DNA from 2 places in the Pseudomonas sp. GW823-FHT04A03 genome. Region 2 is predicted to be linked to the other one. Evidence: predicted binding sites of a transcription regulator. Region 2 holds the regulator's gene; the other holds the start of a gene.
The links. The regulator FliA, encoded in region 2, starts transcription of late flagellar genes. The targets are predictions, from matches to a motif close to CTAAAGTTTNNNNNNNNNNNGCCGNTAA.
Positions count from the first base shown of each region.

Region 1: the regulator FliA is predicted to act here: its motif matches at 3,071-3,098, upstream of AC1Q9F_RS13940 (methyl-accepting chemotaxis protein).

Region 1 is NZ_JBXAIV010000004.1:288,638-295,077, forward strand. It holds gene AC1Q9F_RS13915 (hypothetical protein) at 1-200, shown strand, start outside; gene AC1Q9F_RS13920 (methyl-accepting chemotaxis protein) at 310-1,155, opposite strand; partial or broken gene AC1Q9F_RS13925 (cache domain-containing protein) at 1,177-2,247, opposite strand; gene AC1Q9F_RS13930 (cell division protein ZapA) at 2,347-2,649, opposite strand; gene AC1Q9F_RS13935 (hypothetical protein) at 2,646-2,876, opposite strand; gene AC1Q9F_RS13940 (methyl-accepting chemotaxis protein) at 3,155-4,780, shown strand; gene AC1Q9F_RS13945 (potassium/proton antiporter) at 5,043-6,440, shown strand, end outside.
Region 2 is NZ_JBXAIV010000011.1:107,663-119,357, forward strand. It holds gene flhA (flagellar biosynthesis protein FlhA) at 1-467, shown strand, start outside; gene flhF (flagellar biosynthesis GTPase FlhF) at 479-1,819, shown strand; gene fleN (flagellar synthesis regulator FleN) at 1,933-2,763, shown strand; gene fliA (RNA polymerase sigma factor FliA) at 2,760-3,500, shown strand; gene AC1Q9F_RS23405 (chemotaxis response regulator CheY) at 3,668-4,039, shown strand; gene AC1Q9F_RS23410 (protein phosphatase CheZ) at 4,058-4,846, shown strand; gene AC1Q9F_RS23415 (chemotaxis protein CheA) at 4,886-7,156, shown strand; gene AC1Q9F_RS23420 (protein-glutamate methylesterase/protein-glutamine glutaminase) at 7,206-8,351, shown strand; gene AC1Q9F_RS23425 (flagellar motor protein) at 8,351-9,091, shown strand; gene motD (flagellar motor protein MotD) at 9,104-9,994, shown strand; gene AC1Q9F_RS23435 (ParA family protein) at 10,038-10,826, shown strand; gene AC1Q9F_RS23440 (CheW domain-containing protein) at 10,829-11,695, shown strand, end outside.

The sequences.
Region 1 (6,440 bases), on a different contig from region 2:
ACCTTAGCCTCACCACGACCCATCCGATCAACAGCGAAACGTTAACACTCAACGTCAACGCCGGAGACCTTGTATACAGAAACGTATCTACTCCCGGCCAAGGACCCGGTTATTACCTAGTAGCGGGAAAATCCATGGCTATCACCAAAGAAAGCCACACGATACAAGTTAACTACGATCCATTTGTCACATTCCCATAATTTTTGTTAGCGGAACGTGCAGGTGCAGGTGCCTCCTACACTGAGGCACCACTTCAGTAACTTCGGCCACCCTCTCTTTCATTCAAAAAAACAAAATGGGCGTAGATGTTCAACTCAACTTGAACCCACCCATCTGCCGCGCCAGATCATCCGCCAACCGCTGCAACATCTGACAATCCTCACGACACGCCCGAACCTCCCCCGCCGTCGCCCGCGCCAGATCGGAAATCCCCTGCACGTTGCGGTTGATCTCTTCGGTCACCGCCGACTGCTCCTCGGTCGCCGTCGCCACCTGATGGTTCATGTCGCTGATGCGCTCGACCTGCCCGGTAATCGCAGTCAAAGAAGCCCCGGTACGCTGACTCGATTCAACGCCTGTCCCCGTCGCGGCCTGCCCGGTGCGCATCGATGAAACCGCATTCTCCGCGCCCTGCTTGAGGCTGCCGATCATCTGCTGAATCTCGTCGGTAGACGCCTGAGTCCGTCGCGCCAATGTCCGCACTTCATCAGCCACCACCGCAAAACCACGCCCCATGTCCCCGGCTCGCGCCGCTTCAATCGCCGCGTTCAACGCCAAAAGGTTGGTCTGCTCGGACACCCCGCGAATCACCGCCAGCACCTGATCGATCGACGCCACCTGATGCGCCAGCTCCCCCACTGCGCCGGCGGCGACGCCAATTTCATCGGACATGCTTTCTATATGGCGAATCGAGCCCCCGACCACTTCCCGCGCCTGCATCGCTTCATCGCGGGCAGTTTGCGAGGCGAGCGCCGCATTACCGGCGTTCTGGGCAATTTCCTGCACGGTCAGGCCCATCTCGTGGACGGCGGTGGCGACCATGTCGGTCATTTCCTGCTGGCGACCTGAACGTTCGGCGGTGTTATCCACAACCCTGGCCACCTGGCCGACGGCAACGCGCAGACGCTCGCTGGTGGTGAGCACTTCACCGATCATCCCGCGCTGGCTGTCGAGGAAACGGTTGAAGCCCCGAGCGAGGTCGCCCAGTTCATCGGCGCGGCTGGAATCTAACCGATGGGTCAAATCTCCACCACCGCTACCGATTGCTACCAGCGCAGCTGTTACCTGACGAATCGGTCGCACCAATCCCTGAGCCAGCCAGATCACCAGCGCCAGGCAAACCAGTGCCACCGCCAGACCGATGCCGCTGCTCATCCACATCGCCCGGCGGGCTTCGGCGTAGATCTGCGACTGTGGCACTTCGGCCACCAGGGTCCAGCCGAGGTCGCGCAAAGGCAGGCTGAAGGCGAGGAAGTCTTCACCGTCGCGCTGGAAGCTGCTGTTGGCGGCCACTTTGTGGCCCATGACCGCTTGCGCCGCGTTGGCGCCGATCTGCTCCGTGAGGGTGCGCTTGCCGCTGAACTGCGCCTCGGGATGGACCTGGATCAAACCGTCGGAACGCACGAGATAGACCTTCCCGCGCTCGCCGAAACTGAAATTGTGGATCAGCTCCGACAGCTCTTTCATGCTCAGCCCAAGCCCCGCAACGCCGACCACTTTGCCGGCCTGCTCCACCTTCAAATCGATGAACAGCGCCAGCTCTCCGGTGGCCCCGTCGTTGTCGATGTTCAGGGTTCGCGGCTGATTGCTGTCGAGGAAGGAATAGAACCAGGCATCGGCCGGTTTGGATCGGCTGAGGGTGCGATCCAGGCCTTTTTCGGTGATGTAGTGATTGGATTCGGTGCCGATGATCAGCGCCGTAAACGCCTTGTGTTCGGCGCGGATGCCTTCCAGATACTGCGCGAAGCCAGCCGTTTTGCCGGAGTCTTCACCATTGGCCAGCCAGTCGCGGACCATCGTGTTGCTGGCGATGTCCTTGGCGGCGGTGAGGGGTTGAACGAGGATTCGTTCGATGTCGTTGCGCGTCGCTTCGATGCTCGACGGCAGCGCCTGTTCGACCAGATAGCTCTGGGCGAGGCGGTTGACCACCAGGGTATAAATGCCAACCACGATCAGAATGCTGACCAGCAGGGCGGTGCCCATACCGAGGATCAGCTGCCACTGAATACTGCGACGCCAGAACTGCATGGAGCACCCCCAAAGAATAAGAGGCTGAAACACTGCAACAGCCGTGCCGATTGTATACAACGAAATCGACAATCTTATTCTTTGGTTGTGCGCAACCCATCAACCCTGATTGATGGTCTTGGCGATGGTCTCGACCGTGGCGCTGACTTGCTCTTGGTAACGCTCGAGTTCTTCCTGATGCTGCTTCTTCATTTCAATCTGCTGCGAGCACAGATTCATCGCCGCCAGCACCAGCAGGCGGTCACCGATCAGCGTCGGGTATTTGCGTTTGGTCTCGGCCAGTGCGGCCTTGAGCATCAATGCGGCGTCCAGCAGGGTCTGTTCTTCCCCGGCCGGTGCCTTGATCGAATAGTCCTCCCCCATGATGGAGACGACTTTTACCCCTGCTATGCCGTGGCTCATGCGCTGACAGGACCTGCGTTGACGCGATCAACCAGGGCCTGGATGCGCGCGGCGGTGGCGCCGTGCTTTTCTTCCTGTTCCATCAGGCTCAGTTGCAGGCTTTCGTTTTCATCCTTGGCCTGGGCCAGTTCCGTGGACAGGGTCTGGTTGGTTTCCGACAGGGTCTGGTTCTGTTGCACCAGATCACTGACGAGCTGTTCCAATTGGCTGAGGGATGCTTCCAACATTTTGATCTTCCAGGGCATTTTCAAAGGGCGCGTACGATAAAGAAAAGTCGTCGTTGACGCCAGGGTTAAACCGGCGCAAGGCCTTGATTTTCCTGGCGGCTCGACTGTTCTTGCGAGTCTTAGAGACTGTCATCTGCCGATCTGGTTCCTGCACTTCGTCGCTTGCGTGTGGATGCGACAAATACGCGCACCGACTCAAGACTTTAGTCGTATGACCGATAAGTCATCCAACAGCAGTCTCAGCCCGCATGGATGCGGCCCTTCCTGGTATACGCCCCATGTCCCTTCGAAATATGAATATCGCCCCCCGGGCGTTCACCGGCTTCGCCCTGATCGGCGGCCTGATGCTGATTCTCGGTGTGTTCGCACTGAACCAGATGAGCAAAATCCGCGGCGCCGCCGAAAACATCACTACCACCAGCGTGCCGAGCATCAAGAACCTCGACGAGTTCACTCAGTTGACCCTGCGTCTGCGGGTGCTGTCGTACCGCTTGCTGGTAAACCGTGAGCCGGACGTCCAGCAGAAAACCGTCGAACTGCTGGAAATGCGCAACCAGCAGATCCGCAAGGCCCAGACCGATTACGAGCCGTTGATCGGCAGCCCGGCCGAGCGTGCAGCCTACGACCAGTACGTGCAGTTGCTGGGTCAGTACCGCCAGATCGAAGACCGGATGAAAACCCTGTCGCGCAACAACCAGGTGGATGAGCTGCGCAACCTGCTGAACACCCAGTTGCTCGACAACTCCGAGGCGATGAACACCGTGCTCAACCGCCTGATGCAGATCAACGGCGAGCAGATCAGCAATACCAACCAGCAAGCCGCCGAGCAATATTCTTCGGCCTTCAATCTGGTGGTGACGCTGCTGGTGATCGCTACCGGCCTGACTTTCCTGTTCGCCTGGTTGCTGACCGTCAGCATCACCAAGCCGATCTCCAAAGCACTGGATGCGGCGGAAACCATCGCCGAAGGCAACCTGACCCAGCCGATCCACGTTGACGGCACCGACGAAGCCGGGCGCCTGCTGGCGGCCATGGCCAAGATGCAGTCGAAGCTGCGCGACACCCTACAGCGGATTTCCGGCTCGGCCACCCAACTGGCGTCCGCCGCCGAAGAGCTGAACAGCGTCACCGACGAAAGCGCCCGTGGTCTGACCCAGCAGAACAACGAGATCGAGCAGGCCGCCACGGCGGTCAACGAGATGACCAGCGCTGTTGAAGAAGTTGCACGCAACGCCGTCAGCACTTCGGAAGCCTCGAAGAACGCCACCACCTCCGCCGGCGACGGCCGTGATCTGGTGCAGGAAACCGTCAGCGCCATCGAACGCATGAGCGCCGACGTGCAGAGCACCGCGACCCTGATCGGCGATCTGGCCAACGAATCCCGTGACATCGGCAAGGTGCTGGACGTGATCCGTGGCCTGGCTGACCAGACCAACCTGCTGGCACTCAACGCTGCCATCGAAGCAGCCCGTGCCGGTGAAGCCGGTCGTGGTTTTGCCGTGGTGGCTGACGAAGTCCGTGCCCTGGCCCACCGCACCCAGCAGTCGACCAGCGAAATCGAGCGCATGATCGGCAGCATCCAGAGTGGCACCGAACACGCCGTGGATTCGATGCGCAACAGCACCGAGCGCGCCGAGTCGACCCTGAACATCGCCCGTGGCGCCGGCCTGTCGCTGGACACCATCAACACGGCCATCGTCGAAATCAACGAGCGCAACCTGGTGATCGCCAGCGCCGCTGAAGAGCAGGCGCAAGTGGCGCGGGAAGTGGATCGTAATCTGGTGAACATCCGCGATCTGTCGGTGCAATCGGCGACCGGGGCGAATCAGACCAGTGCGGCGAGTAATGAGCTGTCGCGTCTGGCGCTGGATCTGAACAATATGGTTGGGCGGTTTAGCCTCTGAGATAGAAGCCCCCTTTTGATCATTCCCACGTCGAGAGGTTGATCGTTCCCACGCTCTGCGTGGGAATACAGCCCGGGACGCTCTGCGTCCCAAAAGCGGACGCAGAGCGTCCATTGAGGCATTCCCACGCGGAGCGTGAGAACGATCGCCTCCCCTGGTACAAAACCTTTTTGACAGCATCACATTTCAACAGGTTAGAATCGCTGGCACGCAGACTGCATGGTCAGTTTGTGCCCGTCTTTCCGCTTCTGGAGTACTGCCTTTGAATGCGACGACCATCAACAGCCTGTTCTTGATCGGCGCGTTGCTGGTAGGCGCAAGCATTCTTGTCAGCTCCCTCTCTTCCCGTCTCGGCATCCCGATTCTGGTGATCATCCTCGCGGTCGGCATGACTGCCGGGGTCGATGGCGGCGGCATCATTTTCGATAACTACCCGACGGCCTATCTGGTCGGCAACCTCGCACTGGCGGTGATCCTGCTCGACGGTGGCTTGCGAACCCGGGTGTCCAGTTTCCGCGTGGCCTTGTGGCCGGCCTTGTCGCTGGCCACGGTCGGAGTGCTCATCACCACCGGCCTCACCGGCATGGCCGCTGCGTGGCTGTTCGACCTCAATCTGATTCAAGGCCTGCTGATCGGCGCCATCGTCGGTTCCACGGATGCCGCGGCGGTGTTCTCGCTGCTCGGCGGCAAGGGCCTGAACGAGCGGGTAACCGCCAGCCTGGAAATCGAATCCGGCAGTAACGACCCGATGGCGGTGTTCCTCACCGTGACCCTGATCGACATGCTCGCCAGCGGCCAGACCGGCCTGCACTGGAGCCTGCTGACCCATCTGATCCGCGAGTTCGGCATCGGTGGCGTGATCGGTCTGGGCGGTGGCTGGCTGATGCTGCAACTGGTCAACCGGATCAATCTGGCGGCCGGTCTGTATCCGATTCTGGTGATCGCCGGCGGTCTGGTGGTGTTCGCCCTGACCAACGCCCTGCACGGCAGCGGCTTCCTCGCCGTTTACCTGTGCGGTCTGGTGATCGGCAACCGGCCGGTGCGCAGTCGTCACGGCATCCTGCACATGCTCGACGGCATGGCGTGGCTGGCGCAGATCGGTATGTTCCTGGTGCTGGGACTGCTGGTCACTCCGCATGACCTGCTACCGATCGCCTTGCCTGCCCTGGGTCTGGCGCTGTGGATGATTCTGTTCGCACGGCCGCTGTCGGTGCTGGTCGGGCTGCTGCCGTTCAAGGCCTTCCATGGCCGCGAGAAAGCCTTCATTTCCTGGGTTGGCCTGCGTGGCGCGGTACCGATCATTCTGGCGGTGTTCCCGCTGATGGCCGGGTTGCCGAATGCGCAGCTGTACTTCAACCTCGCCTTCTTTATCGTGCTGGTGTCGCTGCTGGTGCAGGGCACGAGCCTGCCGTGGGTGGCCAAGCTGCTCAAGGTGACGGTGCCGCCGGAGCCGGCGCCGATCTCCCGTGCCGCCCTCGAAGTACACGTCACCAGCGAGTGGGAGCTGTTCGTTTACAAGCTCGGCGCGGAAAAATGGTGCATCGGCTCACCCCTGCGCGAGCTGAAAATGCCCGAAGGCACACGTATCGCCGCCCTGTTTCGCGGTCAGCAACTGCTCCATCCGTCGGGTAGTACGGTGCTGGAAGTCGATGATTTGCTG
Region 2 (11,695 bases):
CCGAACACGTGCCGGTGCGCGATATCCGCAGCATTGCCGAAGCCATCGCCAACAATGCCGCCAAGAGTCAAGATACCGCCGCTTTGGTGGCCGCTGTGCGGGTCGGCGTATCCCGCGCCATCGTCCAAAGCATTGTAGGGACTGAGTCGGAGCTGCCAGTTATCACGCTGGAGCCAAGGTTGGAACAAATATTGCTCAATAGTCTGCAGAAGGCAGGACAAGGCTCGGAAGAGGGCGTTCTGCTGGAGCCGAGCATGGCCGAGAAGCTGCAGCGTTCGCTGATCGAAGCGGCGCAGCGCCAGGAAATGCAAGGTCAGCCGGTGATCCTGTTGGTAGCAGGCCCGGTTCGCGCGATGCTCTCGCGCTTTGGTCGCCTGGCAGTTCCCGGACTGCATGTGCTGGCCTACCAGGAAATTCCGGACAACAAGCAAGTGACCATCGTTGCGACAGTAGGGCCCAACGGCTGAGGTAGTGGTTTATGCAAGTTAAGCGTTTTTTCGCCGCCGATATGCGTCAGGCCATGAAGCTGGTTCGTGATGAGCTGGGCGCTGATGCCGCCATCATTGGCAACCGCCGCATTGCCGGCGGCGTCGAGCTGACGGCGGCGCTCGATTACAAACTGTCGGCGCTGGCCCCGCGTGTTCCGAACATGGAACTCGAGGATGAGCTGCGCAAGACCCAGTCGCGCATCGTCACCGCCCAGGCCGAACTGAGCCTGCGTGGCGAAGCCGACGGCAACACCAATCGCCAGCTGTTCGCCGGGCTGCCGTTGACGGCCGGCCTGCCGCTGACCGCTGCCGAGCCGCTGACCGAACCGACCTACGAGGCTCCGGCCCGTCCAGCCCCGGCGCCTGCAGCGGTTTCCGCTGGCGTCGACCCGCGTGCTCTCGACTCGATGCGTTTCGAGCTCAACAGCCTGCGCGAGCTGATGGAAGTGCAACTCGGCACCCTGGCCTGGAACCAGCTGCAAGGCAGCCGTCCGGCTCAGGCCAACCTGTACCGTCGTCTGCAACGCATCGGTTTGTCCGGCCCGCTGTCCCGTGATCTGCTGTCGATGATCACCGAGATCGACGAACCTCGTCAGGCCTGGCGCATGCTGCTGGCGCACCTGGCGCGGATGATTGCCGTACCGGAAGTCGAGCCGCTGGAAGAGGGTGGGGTGATTGCCATGGTCGGCCCTGCCGGCATGGGCAAGACCACCACCCTCGCCAAACTGGCCGCCCGTTACGTGCTCAAGTACGGCGCGCAGAACATCGCGCTGGTGAGCATGGACAGTTTCCGTATCGGCGCGCAGGAGCAGCTCAAGACTCTGGGTCGCATCCTTAACGTTTCGGTGACCCACGTCGATCCGGGCCAGTCCCTGGTGCAGGCGCTGGATCCACTGCTGCGCAAACGCGTGGTGCTGATCGATACCGCCGGCCTGCAAGCCAGCGATCCGGCACTGCGCATGCAGCTGGAAAGTCTGGCCGGTCGTGGCATTCGGTCGAAAAATTATCTGGTCCTGGCAACCACCAGCCAGAAACAGGTTCTAACCGCCGCTTATCACAGTTACAAGCGTTGCGGGCTGGCCGGGTGCATCCTGACTAAACTGGATGAGACGGCCAGCCTTGGCGAAGTGCTGAGCCTGGCGATCAGTCACGAACTGCCGGTCGCCTACCTGACCGATGGGCCGCGTATTCCGGATGATCTGCATCTGCCGCGCCGTCATCAACTGGTCAGCCGCGCCGTCAGTGTGCAAATGCAGGAAGAACCCAGCGAAGAAGCCATGGCTGACATGTTCGCTGATATCTACCACAGTCCGACCAAGCAGGTTGGCTGAGGTAATGAACCGTTTTTGTACCTACATCGATGGTCTGCCATGCATTGTTCCGGTTGTGAACGCGCAGCCAGTAATGTGGCCTCCGTCTATGCAAGACAAGGTAAAGAAATAACATGGGCAGCATGCATCCCGTACAGGTGATCGCGGTGACCGGCGGCAAAGGTGGCGTCGGCAAGACTAATGTGTCAGTGAACTTGTCCCTGGCCCTGGCAGAGCTTGGCCGTCGGGTCATGCTGCTGGACGCCGACCTGGGGCTGGCGAACGTCGACGTTCTGCTGGGCCTCACACCCAAACGCACCCTGGCCGACGTGATCGAAGGCCGCTGCGAGCTGCGCGACGTGCTGTTGCAAGGCCCCGGCGGGATCCGCATCGTGCCGGCCGCTTCCGGCACCCAGAGCATGGTTCACCTGAGCCCGGCCCAGCATGCCGGCCTGATTCAGGCGTTCAGCGACATCGGCGACAATCTCGATGTACTGGTGATCGACACCGCTGCGGGTATTGGTGACTCGGTAGTCAGTTTTGTTCGCGCAGCCCAGGAAGTGTTGCTGGTGGTCTGCGACGAGCCGACCTCGATCACCGACGCCTACGCGCTGATCAAGCTGCTCAACCGCGATTACGGCATGAACCGCTTCCGCGTCCTGGCCAACATGGCCCAGAGCCCGCAGGAAGGTCGCAATCTGTTCGCCAAGTTGACCAAGGTCACGGATCGCTTCCTCGACGTCGCCCTACAATACGTCGGCGCAGTGCCCTACGACGAAAGCGTGCGCAAGGCGGTGCAGAAGCAGCGTGCGGTCTATGAAGCCTTCCCGCGTTCCAAGTGCGCACTGGCGTTCAAGGCGATCGCACAGAAGGTCGACACCTGGCCGCTGCCCGCCAACCCGCGCGGTCACCTCGAATTTTTCGTCGAGCGCCTCGTGCAGCAAACGGCAGGACCTGTGCTATGACCGCCAGCGGTATGAACCTTTACAAAAAGTCGGCGCGTGACGCGCAGTACGAGCTGATCGAGCGTTACGCGCCACTGGTCAAACGCATCGCCTACCACTTGCTGGCGCGATTGCCGGCCAGTGTGCAGGTCGAAGACCTGATCCAGGCCGGGATGATCGGCCTGCTTGAAGTCTCGACCAAATACGACGCCAGCAAGGGCGCCAGTTTTGAAACGTACGCGGGCATCCGGATCCGCGGTGCGATGCTCGATGAAGTCCGTAAGGGGGACTGGGCACCGCGCTCGGTTCACCGCAATACCCGTATGGTCAGCGACGCGATTCGCTCGATTGAAGCTAAAACCGGCCGTGACGCTAAAGATCACGAAGTTGCGGCCGAACTCCAATTGAGTCTCGACGATTACTACGGGATTTTGAACGACACCCTGGGCAGCCGGCTGTTCAGTTTCGACGACCTGTTGCAGGACGGCGAACACGAAGGGCTGCACGAGGATGGCGCCAGTGCTCATCTGGAGCCGTCGCGCGATCTGGAAGACGAACGTTTCCAGGCCGCGCTGGCGGACGCGATTGCCAATTTGCCGGAGCGTGAGCGACTGGTGTTGGCGCTGTACTACGACGAAGAGCTGAACCTCAAGGAAATCGGTGAAGTCCTTGGCGTCAGTGAATCGCGGGTCAGCCAGTTACACAGCCAGTGCGCGGCCCGCTTGCGGGGGCGTTTGGGGGAGTGGCGAGCGCGCTGAAGGCAGTGTGGGGACACTGCGAACGAGGCTGGTGCGGTGGTGAACGGCACCGGTCTTGCTCTGTTGTGCTCCAGACAGTCATCGAGTGTTTTGCCGGATTGATTGAAATGGCGCGTCCAGGTGCTGGACGCGTTTAAGACTGCTTGGAGGTCGAATTGAACAAAGACATGAAAATCCTCATCGTTGATGACTTCTCAACGATGCGGCGGATCATCAAGAACCTGTTGCGTGATCTCGGGTTCACCAACACCGTTGAAGCCGACGATGGCACCACCGCCATTCCGGTGCTCAACAGCGGCAGCATCGACTTTCTGGTGACCGACTGGAACATGCCTGGCATGACCGGTATCGACCTGCTGCGCCACGTGCGCGCCGATGAAAAGCTCAAGCACCTGCCAGTGCTGATGGTGACCGCTGAAGCCAAGCGCGAGCAGATCATCGAAGCGGCCCAGGCCGGCGTTAACGGCTATGTGGTCAAACCTTTCACGGCCCAGGCGTTGAAAGAAAAAATCGAGAAGATTTTCGAACGCATCGGCTGATGAACGCGCGGGGGAGCTATGGAGCATAAAGAATCTTCACAGGGCGACTTCGAGTCGACCCTGAAAAAACACGCGGTCGAACTGGTCGAAAGCCTTGAAAAGGGCAGGTTCGGCGACGCTGTGCAACTGATCCATGAGCTCAATCAGACCCGTGACCGTGGCCTGTACCAGGAAGTGGGCAAGCTCACGCGTGAACTGCACAGTGCGATCGTCAATTTCCAGATCGATCCGCACATGCCGCAGGCTGAGGAAGTGTCGCAAATCACCGACGCTACCGAGCGCCTGGGCTACGTGGTCAAACTGACCGAAGCTGCCGCCAACCGCACCATGGATCTGGTGGAAAGCGCGACCCCTGTGGTCAATGGCCTGGCTGACGAAGCCCAGGCCTTGAGCGCCGATTGGGGCCGCTTCATGCGCCGTGAGGTCGGGGCTGAAGAGTTCCGTGAACTGGCGCGCCGGGTTGACGGTTTTCTGGCACGCAGCAGCGCGGACAACCGCGCGGTGTCGAGCAATCTGAACGACATTCTGCTCGCCCAGGATTACCAGGACCTCACAGGCCAGGTGATCAAGCGCGTGACCCAATTGGTCACCGAAGTCGAAAGCAACCTGCTCAAGCTCGTGCTCATGGCCAGCCAGGTGGACCGCTTTGCGGGCATCGAACATGACCGTGCGGCGATGCTTGCTGAAAAAGATCCACAAAAACATCTCTCGCAGGGTGAAGGTCCGCAGATTCATGCCGATAAACGAGAAGACGTTGTGTCCGGTCAGGACGATGTGGACGATTTGCTATCCAGCCTTGGATTTTGAGTTTTTTTGGGTTTTTAGACCTGTAGGAGCACCCCATTAATGAGCTTCGGCGCCGATGAAGAGATCCTTCAGGATTTCCTGGTTGAGGCCGGCGAGATTCTTGAGCAACTGTCCGAACAACTGGTCGAGCTGGAAAGCCGCCCGGATGACGCAGATCTGCTCAACGCAATTTTTCGCGGTTTCCACACTGTAAAAGGGGGCGCCGGCTTCCTTCAGCTCAACGAGCTGGTGGAGTGCTGTCACATCGCCGAAAACGTGTTCGACATCCTGCGCAAGGGTGAACGACGCGTCGATGCAGAACTGATGGACGTGGTGCTCGAAGCGCTGGACGCGGTGAACAGCATGTTCAGCGAAGTCCGCGATCGTAGCCCGATCACCGCCGCCACCCCGGAACTGCTGGCCGCCCTGGCGCGTCTGGCTGAACCGCAATCGGCGGATGAAGCCCCGGCTTCGCCTGTTGCCGAGATGATCGAAGAACTGGTCGTCGAAGGCGATTCGGGTGACATCACCGATAACGAATTTGAACAGTTGCTGGACTCGCTGAACGCCGTCAAGGCCGAAGCCGAAGCCCCGGCGGCTGCCGCTGCACCTGCTTCCGATGAAGCGGCCAGCGATGAAATCACCGACGCCGAGTTCGAGTCGCTGCTCGACCAGTTGCATGGCAAGGGCCAGTTCGCGGCTGACGCCGTGGCTCCGGCCGCTGCGGCACCTGCTGCTCCGGCGGCGGGCGACAGCTCGGACATCACCGACGACGAATTCGAAGCCTTGCTTGATCAGTTGCACGGCAAGGGCAACTTTGCCGTCGATGCGCTGGAGTCGGCGATTGCTTCGGTTCCTGCGCCTGCTGCCCCGGCAGCAGCTGCGGCCGGTAGCGATCTGATCACCGACCACGAGTTCGAATCGCTGCTCGACGATCTGCATGGCAAAGGCAAGTTCACTGACGTTGCCACCGGTGCCGTCGTGACGGCCGGCAATGCTTCGGCGGTTGCAGCGCCTGCCGCCAAGGCCCCGGCCGCTGCGGCAAAACCTGCTGCAAAAGCGCCTGAGCCGAAAGCCGAACCGGCCAAACCGGCTGCCGCCGCTGCACCGGCTCCGGCCCGTGCACCGGCGACGCCGCCACCGGAAAAACCGGCGAGCGAAGCCGAGACCACCGTACGTGTGGACACCGCGCGTCTCGACGAAATCATGAACATGGTCGGCGAGCTGGTGCTGGTGCGTAACCGTCTGGTGCGCCTGGGCCTGAACAGCGGCGACGAGTCGATGCAGAAGGCCGTGTCGAACCTCGACGTGGTCACCGCCGACTTGCAGACCGCCGTCATGAAGACCCGGATGCAGCCGATCAAGAAAGTCTTCGGCCGCTTCCCGCGTCTGGTTCGCGACCTGGCACGCCAGCTCAAGAAAGAGATCAACCTGGAACTGGTGGGCGAAGAGACCGACCTCGACAAGAACCTCGTCGAGGCACTGGCCGACCCGCTGGTCCACTTGGTGCGCAACGCGGTCGACCACGGCATCGAGTCGCCGGAAGAACGCGAAGCGTCGGGCAAGGCCCGTGGCGGCAAGGTGATCCTGGCGGCCGAGCAGGAAGGCGACCACATCCTGCTGTCGATCTCCGATGACGGCAAAGGCATGGACCCGAACGTCCTGCGTGCCATCGCCGTGAAGCGCGGTGTGATGGACAAGGATGCCGCCGATCGCCTGAGCGACACCGAGTGCTACAACCTGATTTTCGCCCCGGGTTTCTCGACCAAGACCGAGATCTCCGACGTGTCCGGCCGCGGTGTCGGCATGGACGTGGTGAAGACCAAGATTTCCCAGCTCAACGGTTCGATCAACATCTACTCGACCAAGGGTCAGGGCTCGAAGATCGTCATCAAGGTGCCGCTGACGCTGGCGATCATGCCGACCCTGATGGTGATGCTCGGCAACCAGGCGTTCGCGTTCCCGCTGGTGAACGTCAACGAAATCTTCCACCTCGACCTGTCGACCACCAACGTGGTGGACGGCCAGGAAGTGGTGATCGTGCGGGACAAGGCGCTGCCATTGTTCTACCTCAAGCGCTGGCTGGTCAGCTCCGCCGCTCACGAAGAGCAGCGCGAAGGCCATGTGGTGATCCTTTCGGTGGGCACCCAGCGGATCGGCTTCGTCGTCGATCAACTGGTCGGCCAGGAAGAAGTGGTCATCAAGCCATTGGGCAAAATGCTCCAGGGAACTCCGGGCATGTCCGGCGCCACCATCACCGGTGACGGCCGCATTGCACTGATTCTCGATGTTCCGAGCATGCTCAAGCGTTACGCCGCACGGCGTATTTGAATCCGGGGCGGCGGGGCGACAACGTCCCGCCGCACCTAATGGAGTGTTTATGGCAGTCAAAGTCCTGGTGGTGGACGATTCGGGTTTTTTCCGCCGCCGCGTCTCGGAAATTCTTTCAGCGGATCCGAGCATCCAGGTTGTCGGCACGGCAACCAACGGTAAAGAGGCGATCGATCAGGCCCTGGCCCTCAAGCCGGACGTGATCACCATGGACTACGAGATGCCGATGATGGATGGCATCACGGCCGTGCGGCACATCATGCAGCGCTGCCCGACGCCGGTGTTGATGTTCTCCTCGCTGACGCACGAAGGCGCCCGGGTCACCCTGGATGCGCTGGATGCCGGCGCGGTGGATTTCCTGCCGAAGAATTTCGAAGACATCTCCCGTAATCCGGAGAAGGTCAAGCAACTGCTGTGCGAGAAGGTTCACAGCATCTCGCGCAGCAACCGTCGTTTCAGTGCCTACAGTGCGCCGGCGCCTGCCGCTGCACCTGCGCCGACTCCTGCTCCTGCGCCGTCGGGCTTCACTAATCACGGCAGCAGTCACAGCAGTGCTCCGGCCCGTCCGGCACCTGCGCCTGCACCGACTCGCGCGCCAGCGGCCAGCGCTTCGTCGCCGGCCCCGAAACGCAAGAACTACAAGCTCGTCGCCATTGGTACATCGACCGGCGGCCCGGTAGCGCTGCAACGGGTTCTGACTCAATTGCCGGCCAACTTCCCGGCGCCGATCGTGCTGATCCAGCACATGCCGGCAGCCTTCACAAAGGCCTTCGCCGAGCGTCTGGACAAGCTGTGCCGCATCAGCGTCAAGGAAGCCGAGGATGGCGACATCCTGCGTCCGGGCCTGGCGCTGCTGGCACCGGGTGGCAAGCAGATGATGATCGACGGCCGTGGCGCGGTGAAAATCCTGCCGGGCGACGAGCGTCTGAACTACAAGCCGTGCGTGGACATCACTTTCGGTTCTGCAGCCAAGTCCTACAGTGACAAAGTTCTGGCGGTCGTACTGACCGGCATGGGCGCCGACGGCCGCGAAGGTGCACGCCTGCTCAAGCAGGGCGGCAGCACGGTCTGGGCTCAGGACGAAGCCAGTTGTGTGATCTACGGCATGCCGATGGCCATCGTCAAAGCTGACCTCGCCGACGCGGTGTACAGCCTGGACGATATCGGCAAGCACATCGTCGAGGCATGCGTCTGATGGATGTTCTAAGCCTTATCGGAATCATCATGGCGTTCGTCGCCATCATCGGCGGCAACTACCTGGAAGGTGGTCACCTCGGCGCGCTGGCCAACGGCCCGGCGGCGCTGATCGTGCTCGGTGGCACCGTCGGTGCCGCGCTGCTGCAATCGCCGATGAGCGCGTTCAAGCGCGCCATGCAGATTCTGGCCTGGATCTTTTTCCCGCCGCGTGTGGATCTGGCCGGCGGCATCGACCGCGTCGTCAACTGGAGCCTCACCGCGCGCAAGGAAGGCCTGCTGGGCCTGGAAGGCGTGGCGGATGCCGAGCCCGACGCCTACTCGCGCAAGGGCCTGCAACTGCTGGTCGACGGCGCCGAGCCGGAAGCCATCCGCAGCATCCTCGAAGTGGATTTCTACACTCAGGAAGCCCGCGATGTCGAAGCGGCCAAAGTGTTTGAAAGCATGGGCGGCTACGCGCCGACCATCGGCATCATCGGTGCGGTGATGGGCCTGATCCACGTGATGGGCAACCTGGCCGATCCGTCGCAACTGGGCAACGGTATTGCGGTCGCGTTCGTCGCCACCATCTACGGTGTGGCCAGTGCCAACCTGGTGTTGCTGCCGGTGGCCGCCAAGCTCAAGTCAATCGCGTTGCGACAGTCGCGTTATCGCGAAATGTTGTTGGAAGGGATCTTGTCGATCGCTGAAGGTGAAAACCCACGCTCCATCGAGTTGAAGCTTCAGGGCTTCATGGATTAAGGGACTAACCTCATGGCACGTCGTCGCCAGCATGAAGAGCACGTAAACCATGAACGTTGGCTGGTTTCCTACGCCGACTTCATCACCTTGCTCTTTGCCTTTTTCGTGGTGATGTACTCCATCTCGTCGATCAACGAAGGCAAGTACAAGATCATCTCCGAAGCGCTGATCGGGGTCTTCACCGACTCCGACCGCGCGCTCAAGCCGATCCCGATCGGAGAAGAACGACCGAAGACCGTGACCCCGGCCAAGCCGCTGGTCAAGGACGCCGAACAGGTCGACGCCGGCATCGCCGGGGCCAGCGATCCGCTGAAAAGCATTGCCGATGACATCAGCGCCGCGTTCGGCGACCTGATTTCCTCGAACCAGATGACCGTGCGCGGCAACGAGCTGTGGGTCGAGATCGAACTCAACTCCAGCCTGTTGTTCGGTAGCGGTGATGCGATGCCAAGCGACATCGCGTTCAACATCATCGACAAGGTCGCAGCGATCCTCAAACCGTTCGACAACCCGATCCACGTCGAAGGCTTTACCGACGATCAACCGATCCGCACTGCGCAGTACCCGACCAACTGGGAACTGTCCTCGGCGCGTTCGGCGAGCATCGTGCGCATGCTGGCCATGCAGGGCGTGAACCCTGGCCGCATGGCCTCGGTGGGCTACGGCGAATTCCAGCCGGTGGCCAATAACGCCACCGCCGAAGGCCGGGCGAAGAACCGTCGTGTGGTGCTGGTGGTGTCGCGCAATCTTGATGTGCGCCGCAGCCTGACCGGCACCGGAACCGCCCATGCGCAACCGGATGCCGCGTTGAAGCGTGCTGGCACACAAACTGCACCGACCCCGGTCAAGACGCCGGGACGCGAGAGTGCCGTCAATTCTCCGTCGCCCGCATTAATACGCTGAACCATGTCTCGGCCGAGTATCCCGGCCGGGAGGAACGATCTGAATGAGAGTCTGGGCAGTCGCCAATCAAAAGGGTGGTGTTGGTAAAACCACTTCTTCCATCGCTTTAGCCGGTTTGCTGGCAGAGGCGGGCAAGCGCGTGGTCGTGGTCGATCTCGACCCGCACGGCTCGATGACCAGCTATTTCGGTTACGACCCCGACAGCCTGGAACACAGCAACTACGACCTGTTTCTGCACAAGGGCAGCGTGCCGCAAGGCCTGCCGGGCCAGTTGTTGCTGTCGACCAGCGACGAACGTATTTCCCTGTTGCCGTCGAGCACCGCGCTGGCCACCCTCGAGCGCCAGTCGCCGGGACAGAGTGGCCTCGGTCTGGTGATCGCCAAGAGTCTGGCGCAACTGTGGCAGGACTTCGATTACGCGATCATCGACAGCCCGCCGTTGCTCGGCGTGTTGATGGTCAACGCCCTGGCCGCGAGTCAGCAACTGGTGATCCCGGTGCAGACCGAGCACCTGGCCGTCAAAGGCCTGGAGCGCATGGTCAACACCCTGGCGATGATCAACCGCTCGCGCAAACAGGCGCTGCCGTTCAGCATCGTGCCGACCCTGTTCGACCGCCGTACCCAGGCGTCGATGGGCACCTTGCGCGTGCTGCGCGACAAATTTCCCGACGAGATCTGGCAGGGTTACATCCCGGTCGATACCCGACTGCGCGACGCCAGTCGTGCCGGTGTCACCCCTTCGCAGTTCGACGGCAAGAGCCGTGGCGTGCTGGCCTACCGCGCGCTGCTCAAGCATCTGCTGGCGCAGCAACTCGTTCCGCAGGTGGCTTAAGCATGAATCGGCCGATCAAGCTGACGTCCAAGCCGCAACTGGCGCTGCAGTCCTATCTGGACGGCTTGCTGCAGGAAGTGACGGACGAGGTCGAGCAGGAAATCGTGGCGCCGGTCGAGGTGGTCGAGACCGCTGCGGCGCTCGATGAATTCCAGGCCGCCGTGCTTGAAGAGCAGGCCCGGGATGCGCAAAAAGCCGCCCGGCCGATCGCCCCGGTTGCAGCGCCTGCCGCTGTGGTAGCGAAGGCGCCTGCGACGTTGATCAAAGAGCCTGAGCCGGTGCGCGTGGTCTCGACGCTGGCGCCGCTGCTGCAAACACAACTTCTGCAAACGCCTCCGGCTCCCGTAGTACCAGAGCCGGAGCCTGAAGCGCCTGCGCCAGCCCCGGTCGAGCCGACCCTGGTTGCGCCGCTGGTGGAAGTGCATCTGCCGCCCAGCAACACGCCGCCACCGCTAGAAACCGACGGTCGTCCGGCCTGGGCTTCGGAAGCCTTCGAATGCCTGCTGTTCGACGTCGCCGGGTTGACCCTGGCCGTGCCGCTGGTGTGCCTGGGCTCGATCTATTCGCTGGCCGGCCATGAGCTGACGCCGCTGTTCGGTCAGCCGGAATGGTTCCTCGGGATTCTGCCGAGCCAGGCCGGCAACCTGAAGGTGCTGGACACTGCACGCTGGGTCATGCCGGATCGCTACCGCGATGACTTCCGTCAGGGCCTGCAATACGTGATTTCGGTGCAGGGTTACGAGTGGGGCCTGGCAGTGCATCAGGTCAGTCGCTCGTTGCGCCTGGACCCGAATGAAATCAAATGGAGAAGTCACCGGGGTCAGCGGCCATGGCTCGCCGGCACGGTGATTGAACACATGTGCGCCTTG